3 regions of the Streptomyces sp. NBC_01508 genome follow, and region 1 is predicted to be linked to each of the others. Evidence: riboswitches for the same ligand, from Rfam matches in the RefSeq annotation. Region 1 holds a riboswitch; each other region holds the start of a gene.
What was found. Region 1 has a riboswitch for cyclic di-AMP ahead of OG700_RS34640 (C40 family peptidase). Riboswitches for the same ligand answer to the same signal wherever they lie in the genome.
Positions count from the first base shown of each region.

Region 2: linked by a shared signal. The riboswitch ahead of OG700_RS14200 (NlpC/P60 family protein) and the one ahead of OG700_RS34640 (C40 family peptidase) in region 1 are both predicted to bind cyclic di-AMP.
Region 3: linked by a shared signal. The riboswitch ahead of OG700_RS21130 (M23 family metallopeptidase) and the one ahead of OG700_RS34640 (C40 family peptidase) in region 1 are both predicted to bind cyclic di-AMP.

Region 1 covers NZ_CP109419.1:7,493,494-7,496,796, reverse strand. The annotation lists gene OG700_RS34650 (ATP-dependent Clp protease proteolytic subunit) at 40-693, shown strand; gene OG700_RS34645 (hypothetical protein) at 701-1,009, shown strand; cyclic di-AMP (ydaO/yuaA leader) riboswitch at 1,428-1,599, shown strand; gene OG700_RS34640 (C40 family peptidase) at 1,603-2,073, shown strand; gene OG700_RS34635 (ATP-binding protein) at 2,125-2,556, opposite strand; gene OG700_RS34630 (8-amino-7-oxononanoate synthase) at 2,801-3,303, opposite strand, start outside.
Region 2 covers NZ_CP109419.1:3,120,236-3,123,538, reverse strand. The annotation lists gene OG700_RS14205 (hypothetical protein) at 1-425, opposite strand, end outside; gene OG700_RS14200 (NlpC/P60 family protein) at 563-1,729, opposite strand; cyclic di-AMP (ydaO/yuaA leader) riboswitch at 1,728-1,889, opposite strand; gene OG700_RS14195 (ATP-dependent DNA helicase) at 2,082-3,303, shown strand, end outside.
Region 3 covers NZ_CP109419.1:4,551,872-4,555,174, reverse strand. The annotation lists gene OG700_RS21135 (PrsW family intramembrane metalloprotease) at 1-43, shown strand, start outside; gene OG700_RS21130 (M23 family metallopeptidase) at 99-1,163, opposite strand; cyclic di-AMP (ydaO/yuaA leader) riboswitch at 1,175-1,329, opposite strand; gene OG700_RS21125 (PP2C family protein-serine/threonine phosphatase) at 1,660-2,745, opposite strand.

The DNA.
Region 1 (3,303 bases):
CGGACGAGAGCCCGTCCGGCACCCGAGGAGAGGCACGCCATGAACCGTCCTTCCGCGCGCCCGCGCCGCCCGCCCACGCACGTCCTGCCGGAGTTCACCGAGCGGACCACCACCGGGACCCGGTCCCTCGACCCGTACTCCAAGCTCTTCGAAGGACGGATCATCTTCCTCGGCACCGCCCTGGACGACACCTCGGCGAACGACGTGATCGCCCAGCTGCTCCATCTCGAATACGCGGCGCCCGACCAGGACATCGCCCTCTACATCAACTCCCCCGGCGGCTCCCTCAGCGCCATGTCCGCCGTGTACGACACGATGCGGGTCATCGGCTGCGACGTGGCGACCACCTGCCTGGGTCAGGCGGTGTCGACCGCCGCCGTCCTGCTGGCCGCCGGGGCGCCCGGCAAGCGGATGGCACTCCCAGGGGCACGCGTCGTCCTCCAGCAGCCGGGGATCGAGGAGCCCGTACGCGGCCAGCCGTCCGATCTCGCCATCCAGGCCGAGGAGTTGCTGCGGTCGCGGGCCCTGATGGCGCGGACACTGGTGCGGCACACCGGACAGAGCGCCGAGCGGATCGACACCGACATCGACCGGGACACGATCTTCGACGCGACGGCCGCCAAGGAGTACGGCCTGGTGGACCAGGTCACACAGGACCGCCGGGCGTCCCTCGGCTTCAACGACCCCCGGTGAAGCGCCGATGCTGCCACCGGAGCTGCCGCCGCTGCCCGCGCTGACCCGCGCCGAGGGCGACTTCGTGGACTGCTATCTCCAGGTCGTCGACCTGGTGGGCCGGATCAACCCGGCGCGCGCCGACGACACGTACGGCGCGCTGCGCGCCGCACAGGCCCTGGTGGCCAGGGCGGCCGAACTTCGCGACGCGCTCGCGCTGATGCACGCCAGAGGCGAGACCGAGCTGCACACACCGACCCTGGACCGCACCCTGCGGGTGCTGGACGGGGAGCGCAGGGCCGGGCGGGTCACCATGCCGCCCGGACCCGCGACTTGATGCGGACCCGGCTCGCCAACCCCGGCCCTCGGACCCGACCCATGAACCCGGCGCGCGGACCCGGCGCGCGGACCCGGCGCGCGACGAACCGGCGGCCGGCCGTCCCGTACGGACGCGTCCGTACGGGATTTGCCCGCTCGTTCGGCGTATCGACGCGCCCGCCGCGACCGGGGCGGCGACTTGCGACGGACGATCGGCCGTCCGGCCGTAACGCTTCGCTACGTCGCAGGTACAGCGCGTGAGCGATCATATGAGCCGTTCGCCGAATCGGCCTTACCAACCCAAATGGGCCATAAGTGACGAGAGTCACATCTAGCCGTTTCGGCTCGGAATTGCGCTGAGGCCGCGTCAAGATCCGTGTGACGACAAGCCCCCGCCACCTCGGCGGGGCGGTCCGGGTGGACGCCGAGTCCTGCCGCCGCTCCGGATGCCTGGTCGACACGAGTGGATCGGCAGGAGTGGAGGACCCGAGCAGTTCGGGGCGGCCCGACCATGGACCGCTCCTCGGGGTGAAGCCGCACACGCGGCCGGGCATCTTCGCCAGCCCGAACCCGACAGGTCATCCTTCACAGGCGGCTGACGAAGGGTGTCGCATGTTCGCGCTGACGCATGTCCCGTCGCTGTTCTCCCGGGCCGGTACCGCATCGGTCCTCCTCGCCGCCGTCGGCGGCACGATGCTGGCGCCCGGCGCCGTGTCGGAGGCCCACGCCGCACCGGCCGCCTCCAAAGCCCTCAATGTGGCCGCTTCCAAGAAGGGCGCGCCCTACAGGTACGGGGCGACAGGTCCGCACCGGTTCGACTGCTCGGGGCTGACGCTGTTCTCCTACAAGAAGGCCGGCAAGTCCCTGCCGCGCACGGCGCAGCAGCAGTACAACAAGTCGCGCCACATCTCGGCCTCCAGCCGCAAACAGGGCGACCTGGTCTTCTTCCACTCCGGAAACAGCGTCTACCACGTCGGCATCTACGCCGGCGGCGGCAAGATCTGGCATTCGCCGAAGACGGGTCAGGTGGTACGGCTCCAGCGCATCTGGTCCAAGAGCGTCTGGTACGGCCGGGTCCGCTGAGGCCCGGCGGGTGGCGGGCAGCGGGTGGCGGGCCGGGCGCGGCCCGGCGGGTCAGCCCTGGGGCCGCGGCGTCCAGGGCAGGGTGATCCACACCGTCTTGCCGCCGTCCTCGGTGGGTGTGACGGTCAGTCGGCCGCCGTACTCGGCGGTCAGCGAGCGGATGATGACCATGCCGCGGCCGTTGTCCTGCTGGACCGCGGCCGGGAGCCGCTTCGGCCACCGCGGGTGGCTGTCGGTGACTCCGACACGTAGCTGTTCGTCGCGCTCCAGGGTGACGTCGACCGTGAAGGTCGGCGATCTGCCGAAGGTGTGCTGCACGGCGTTGGTCGCGAGCTCCGAGATGATCAGGCGAACCGTTTCGGCGGTGTCGGCGTCGCCCGGCAGGCCCCATTCGGCGAGGACACGCGCGACGTATCTGCGCGCCTCCGGTACCGAGGCCGGATCGCTCGGCAGGGTGACGGATGCTTCTTGACGGTCTGCCATGACGACGCTGTCCCTTTCCCACCGGGACGCAGACCGACCTACGGCAGATGCCCGCGAGTACGTCCCCGGATTGCGCTTCGCGCCACACTGCCATCAACAGCGCCCGGCGCACGGGCGATCCGCAGGGATATGGCCCCGTCTGTCGCTCTAAGCGGTGAACCCTGCTACGCGAGACCGTATTTGAGGGGACTCAAGTTTCCCGTCCCGGCGACCGAGAGGGGACGCGGGGGGCCTACGTATGTGCTCAGCCAACCGGCGCCGCGGCCCCGGCGGGCGCGGTCGCGACGATCGTCGCCAGCGCCGTCCCGACCTGCCGGTCCGTCAGGTCGGCGCGGGCCGTAAGCCTGATCCGGGAGATCCCGTCCGGCACCGACGGCGGCCGGAAACAGCCCACCACCAGCCCCGCCGCCCGGCAGTCGGCGGCCCAGCGCACGGCCGCGTCCGGAGACGGCGCCCGGACGGAGACGACGGCCGCGTCCGGGCGTACGGCGGTGAGCCCCGCCCCGGTCAGCCCCCGGTGCAGCGCGTGCGCCACCGCCCGCGCCCGGACGGCCAGCGACGGGTCCGCGCGCAGCAGCCGCAGGCTCGCGAGCGCGGCGCCGACGGCGGCCGGCGCGAGGCCGGTGTCGAAGATGAACGACCGTGCGGTGTTGACGAGTTGGTCGATGACCCGGGCCGGGCCGAGGATCGCGCCGCCCTGGCTGCCCAGCGACTTGGAGAGGGTGACGGTGGCGACGGTTCCCGCCT
Region 2 (3,303 bases), 4.4 Mb from region 1:
CCGCTGTCCCAGCGCGCCGCGGGCGACCCCCTGAACGGTTCGTCGAGCGTGGGCAGCCCGGCCGGTTCCATGGGCGGTGCCTGGTCCGGGCGCTCCGACTCCGCGGCGAGCGGCCCTCCGGCCCCGCCGTCATCGCCGAACCACCCGGTGACCCGCCCCGGATCCAGCGCCACGGCCAGCAGCGCGACCGAGGCCAGCAGCCCGACGACGTACCAGCCCTTCAGCCGCCTCGGCCGCCGGGCCGGCCGGTGCGTGCGCCACCCCTCCGGGGGCGCGGGCTCCTCCCGCAGCCGCCGTGTCACCATCCGGGCCCGTGCCGAGGGCTCCTTGGGCGCGTCGGGCACGCCGTCCGCCGACTCCCGCAGGAATCGCTCCCACTCCTCGTCGGACGTGGACGAACCGCCCTGATCCCCACCCGCGTTCATGCCGGACTCCTTCTGTCACCACCACGGTGTCGGTACCACCGCGACGGCCCCTCCCCAGGGACATCTGTCGCATGATCGCATAGGGGGTCGAAGGGAGCCCCGAGGAGCAGCCGGCCCGGAAACAGGGGCCAACGGGCTCAGGCCGGGCGCACGCTGCCGTAGATCGGCATGTAGTAGATCGACTCCTCACGGACGTTCGCGCCCGGCTTCGGCGCGTGGATCATCTTGCCGTCGCCCTGGTAGATGCCGACATGGCTGATGTCGTCGTAGAAGAACACCAGGTCGCCGGGGAGCAGATCCGCCGTGGCGACGCGCTTGCCGACCTTGACCTGGTCCCAGGTCGTACGCGGCAGCTGGACACCCGCCTCCTTCCAGGCGGCGGCCGTCAGCCCCGAGCAGTCGTACGAACTGGGGCCGGTGGCGCCCCACACGTACGGCTTGCCGATCTGCGCGCGGGCGAACGCGAGCACTTTCTCGGCCTTGGCCGCGTACGTACCGTCCGTGTCCCCCGTGCCCGTGCCCGTGTCGGTGCCGCCGCCGGCGGCGGGCGGCTGTTCCTCCTGCCGCGCCTCCTCCTGGCGCTTGCGCTCCGCCGCCTCCTCCTTGGCCTTCGCCTCGGCCTTGCGGCGCGCCTCCTGCTCCTTCTTGCGCTCCAGCTCGGCGAGGACCGCCTTCTCCTCGGCCGTCAGCTCCGACAGCAGCGACCGCGCCGCCGCGAGCTTGTTCTGGACCCTCTGCTTGCCGACCTTGAGCGACGCCTGCGACTCAGTCAGCGTCTCCAGGCTCTTGGTCGCCTTGGCGCGCTGCTTGGCCGCGGACCGCTGCTCCTTCTGGAAGTCCTCGACGGCCCCCTGCTGGCGGTCCGTCAGCCGGTCCATCAGCTGGGTCTGCTCGAAGTACGACTGAGGGCTGTCGGCGAACATCAGGGCGGCCGTGGGACCGACCGCGCCCGCGCGGTACTGCGCCGCCGCATACGTACCGAGGGCGCGCCGCGCCCCGTTCACCTTGTCGGCGCTCTTGGCGACGTCGTCCAGCACTCGCTCGACCGACTTGCGCTGCGTGTCGGTCGCTTCCTTCGCCTTGTTGTACTGCTGCGTCGCCGTCCCGGCCTGCCGGTACAGGTCGTCGACCTTCTTCTGCACCTCTTCCACCGAGGGCTTCGGCTCGGCCGGCGCGGCGGTGGCGCTCTGCGTCGACAGCAGCGTGACCGAGGCGAGCGCGGCCGTCGTGAAGCCGACGGCCGGTGTGTTCCCGCGCAGTGCGGTGCGCGTGCGCGATTTGCGATGCGACGCCAAGGTCGACATCTCCTTCCGTGGACCGCCTACCGGGTTAGCTGTCGGGTTCGGGCGGAACGGAAGGCTGCCCTACGGGCCGGGAATTACGGCCCGATTCACCCCGGTCGAACATGGTGGGTCCCCGGTTCCGGGCTGCTGTGCGCAGGCCCGGATTCGGCGCAGGCCGCCCGCTCGGCGCTGATCGCCGACGGAGTACGGACCGCCTCGGCGAGCACGCTAGCCAACCTGTGGTGCCGCTGTGAAGGTCGATGGCCGATATGCCCGATACATTTTCGTGACCTTTCGCGTAAACGTTCCTGGGCGGCCCCGCGAGGCCATGTGGCGGCGGGCTGTCAGTGCGGCACCCTAGACTCGGGAAGCGATGAGCAGCCTCTTTGACGACAGCTTCCTGGCGGACCTCCAGCCCTCGGCCGATGAGCCTCCGCCGCCGCCCGAGGACACCGCGCCGGAGCAGGTGCCCGACGATCTCTTCGGAGGGAAGTTCGACGTGCCCCCGCCCAGGGATCCGTACCACCGCGACGGCGCCCCGCGCACCGTCGTGGACCCGGCGGCGCTGCTCGAAGGGCTGAACGACGAGCAGCGCGCCGCCGTCGTGCACACCGGATCGCCGCTGCTCATCGTGGCCGGAGCGGGCTCGGGCAAGACCCGGGTGCTGACCCACCGGATCGCGTATCTGCTGGGCACCCGCAGTGTGCATCCGGGCGAAATACTGGCGATCACGTTCACCAACAAGGCCGCGGGCGAGATGAAGGAGCGCGTCGAGCAGCTCGTCGGACCGCGCGCCAACGCCATGTGGGTGATGACGTTCCACAGCGCCTGCGTGCGGATCCTGCGCCGCGAGTCGAAGCGGCTCGGCTTCACGTCGTCGTTCTCGATCTACGACGCGGCCGACTCCAAGCGCCTCATGGCCCTGGTCTGCCGCGATCTGGACCTGGACCCCAAGCGCCACCCCCCGAAGGCGTTCAGCGCCAAGATCTCGAATCTGAAGAACGAGCTGATCGACGAGGAGACGTTCGCCGGTCAGGCCACGGACCCCTTCGAGAAGACGCTGGCCGAGGCGTATCGGATGTATCAGGCGCGGCTGCGCGAGGCCAACGCCCTGGACTTCGACGACATCATCATGACGACGGTCCATCTGCTCCAGGCGTTCGGGGACGTCGCCGAGCACTACCGCCGCCGGTTCCGCCACGTCCTGGTGGACGAGTACCAGGACACCAACCACGCGCAGTACACCCTGGTGCGCGAGCTGGTCGGCCCCTCGGGCGAGGGACACGACCCGGCCGAGCTGTGCGTCGTCGGTGACGCCGACCAGTCCATCTACGCGTTCCGGGGCGCCACGATCCGCAACATCCTTCAGTTCGAGGAGGACTATCCGGACGCCAAGACGATCCTGCTGGAGCAGAACTACCGCTCCACGCAGACGATCCTCAGCGCGGCCAACGCGGTCATCGAGCGCAACGAGAGCCGGCGGCCCAAGAATCTCTGGACGAACGCGGGCGCGGGCGCCCGGATCACCGGGTACGTGGCGGACACCGAGCACGACGAGGCGCAGTTCGTCGCCGACGAGATCGACCGCATGACGG
Region 3 (3,303 bases), 2.9 Mb from region 1:
GCCGTACATCGACTACGGCGGCTACAACCCGTACCGGAACTGAGTCCTGCTCCGGTACGGGTTCATCCTGCTTCGGTCCTGCTTCAGTCCTGCTTCGATCAGGGCGTGAGGCCCTTGCCCCGCAGCCAGCTCATCGGGTCGATCCCGCTGCCGCCCGCGGTGTGCACCTCAAGGTGCAGATGCGCGCCGGTGACGTTGCCGGTGGCTCCCACGCGTCCGATCGTCTCGCCGGTGGTGACCTTCTGGCCGACGCCGACGGTCATCGAGGACAGGTGGGCGTACCAGATCTCCGTACCGTCCTGAAGCTCCAGCACGATGCGGTAGCCGTACGACCCCGACCAGCCGGCCGACTTGACGGTCCCGCTGTGCACGGCCTTGGTCGGCGTGCCCGTGGGGGCGGCGAAGTCCAGGCCGGTGTGCTGCCCGGAGGACCACATGGAGCCGGCCTGGCCGTAGGTGGAGGTGAGCGTGTACGAGGAGGTGGGGAGCGAGAAACTGGCGGCCAGCTTTTCGAGGCGCTCCTTCTCGGCCTTGCGCTCCGCCGCTTCCTTGGCCTTGCGCTTCGCCTCGGCGGCCTTCTCCTCCGCGTCGGTCTGCTGCTTCTTGGCCTCGGCCGCGGCCTTCTCGGCGGCGGCCGTCTCGGCGCTCGCCTTCTGGGCGGCGTCGGCCTCGGCCTGCTGCTGCTCCGCCTGCTGGAGGATGCGGGCGCGCAGCGCCTCGCCGGAGTCGGTGGTGCCCTGCTGGGCGTCCGCGGCGGTGAGGCCCGCGGTGGTGAGCGGCGCGGGCGTCTCGTCGCTCTTCTTGTCGCCGTCGGACATGAAAGACCCGACGCCGGGAAGGGACTTGGCGTCGGGGAAACTGTCCGAGATCGCGTCGGGAAGTGATATCGAGACCGCGGGCTTGTCCTGCGCGGAGGCGATGCCTCCCGCGCCAACCGCGGCGATGACTCCCACTCCGAGGACCGTGGAGCTGCGGGCGAGAGCGTTGCGCTGTTTGGCGACACGGTGCTTGCCGCGTACGGGACGGATGGACTCCGCAGTGGGATTCCACTCCTCCCAGTCCCTGTTCGCCTCGCCGTCGGCGAGATCTGTGCCGGTGAACCGGCTGCCGGGGCCGAAATGGGCCGGGGCTGAGGCTTCGGGGGCAGGCCTGTTGGACGCCACTGGGGCGCTCTCCTTTCCTTCCTTCTCGCCTACCGGGTTAGCTGACGGGTTCGGAGCAGGAAGGTCTCCTACGAGCGTTCTTGACCACACGAGGCAGCAAGAGGCGCCCGATTCACCCCAATTGGTGGTTCCCCGGTTTCCTTGCGGAATTCGGCGCGTGCGCACGGTGCCGTCTCTTTCGACGGCTGGGACAACCGCGCTGCGTTATCGAACGTTAATAGACGACGGGGGCTTATTCCAAGCTGTTCCGGGTGATCGTTAGCGACAGCGGCCCGGACCAACCGGGACACAAGCAGGCGGAATCGGGCGAGTTGATCGCCCCTCGGAGGGTGTGCGATCACACACTCGAACTGACGGTGCGTCAAGTGTTATGCGGAGTGGTGTGCCCCAACTACGCAGCGTGGTAGGCGAGATGACACCACGACGGACGGGCGGTGGGACGGGACAACGGAACGGGACGGCAGTTGGACGCGTATCACGACAGGGCGGGACGGCGTCACGGCACGACGGGCATCGTCCGGCGCCGATCCGGCTGCCCCTCGGTGGGCCGTATGACGGCCAGCAGCGCCATGTCGTCCGTACTGCCGCCGCCGGTGTGCAGCCGTACGTCCCCGACGATCGCCTCCAGCATTTCGTCCGGGCCGGGGAAGATCCGGCCCGCCAGCCGTTCGCGCGGGTCGTAGAAGACGCCCTTCGTGTCGCGCGCCTCGGTGAGCCCGTCCGTGTAGAGCAGCAGCGTCGCCCCGGACCGGTAGGGAACCTCGTCCGCGCGGTCCGGCCACGCCCCCAGCTCGCCCATCCCGAGCGGCAGCGCCGGGTCGGCGGGCACCACGACCGTCAGCCCGCCGTCCGGGCCGAGCAGCAGCGGCTCCGGGTGCCCGCGGTTGACCACACGCACCATGCCTTCGGTATGCGGGATCTCCGCCAGTACGGCGGTGGTGAAGCCCTCGAACAGGTCGATGCCGGTACGCCGCGTGCCCTCACGCGCCAGCGCCCGCTCCAGCCGCTGCGCGACCCCTTCGAGCGAACTCTCCTGCTCGGCGGCCTCCCGGAAGGCACCGATGATGACGGCCACGGTCTCGACGGCGCCCATGCCCTTGCCGCGTACGTCGCCGACCACCAGCCGTACCCCGTACGCCGTGTCCTGGACGGCGAACAGGTCACCGCCGATGAACGCGCCCTCCTCCGCCGCCTCGTAGCGCGCGGCGACGTGCAGCCCGCCGATCCGGGCATCGGGCGTGGGCAGCACGGCGCGCTGGGCCGCCTCGGCGATGACCCGCGCCGACGCGAGCCGCTCACCGCTGCGGCGCACGACACCGTTGATGGCCAGCGCGAGGACGGAGACGGTGAAGACGGTCAGCCCGTCGCTGAGCGTTTCGATCTGGGCCGCCCCGTTGTACAGGTGCAGCCCGACGGCGGCGCTGGTCGCCAGGGCACCGATGACGAAGGTGCGCGCGAAGGAGAAGAACGGGGCGGCGACCAGGGGAGCGGCCGAGAAGAGCGGGGCGGAGGTGAAGGCCGTCGGGGTCGCCTCGTCCAGGATGACCGCCACCACGATGACCAGGCCGGGCAGGATCTCCAGGAACGGATGCGGCGCGCGGGCGGCGTGCCGGGCGCGCCGGCGCCTGGCCGTCCTCCGGCCACCGGAACCGAAGCCGGGGAAATGCTTGCCCGTGGCACGCCAGCCGTTCCACGTGGGGTCGTCCGGGGGAGTGTCGGCCTCGCGGAAGCCGGCGTCGGCCCGCCGGAAGGCGCGCCCGAACCCGCGCCCGAACCGGCGTTCGATCCTCTGCCCGATCCCCCGCCGGACGCCGTGACCGAGGCTGCGGAGCCCGGTGGGCCGACCGGGACGGCGGACAGCTCCCCGGTCGGGACGCTCGTCGCGCCCGCCGTCGCCGGTCCCGCCGTTGCCCGCCGTCCCGTCGTCCCCGCTGTCTCTCAGGTGCCCCACCGGTGGCCTCCTGCCCGGTCCGTCGACGGCTGCGGACGGTACCGCGCCCTTCCCAGGCTGGCCCCTTCCGCGCCGTGCGGCGACCCGCCGTCGACCGAGTGGGCTACCGCTGGGCCGGTGCGGCGACCGGGGCGGCATGGACACACCGGACATGCCCGGATGCACGCGGGCACGACGAAGGCCCGGATC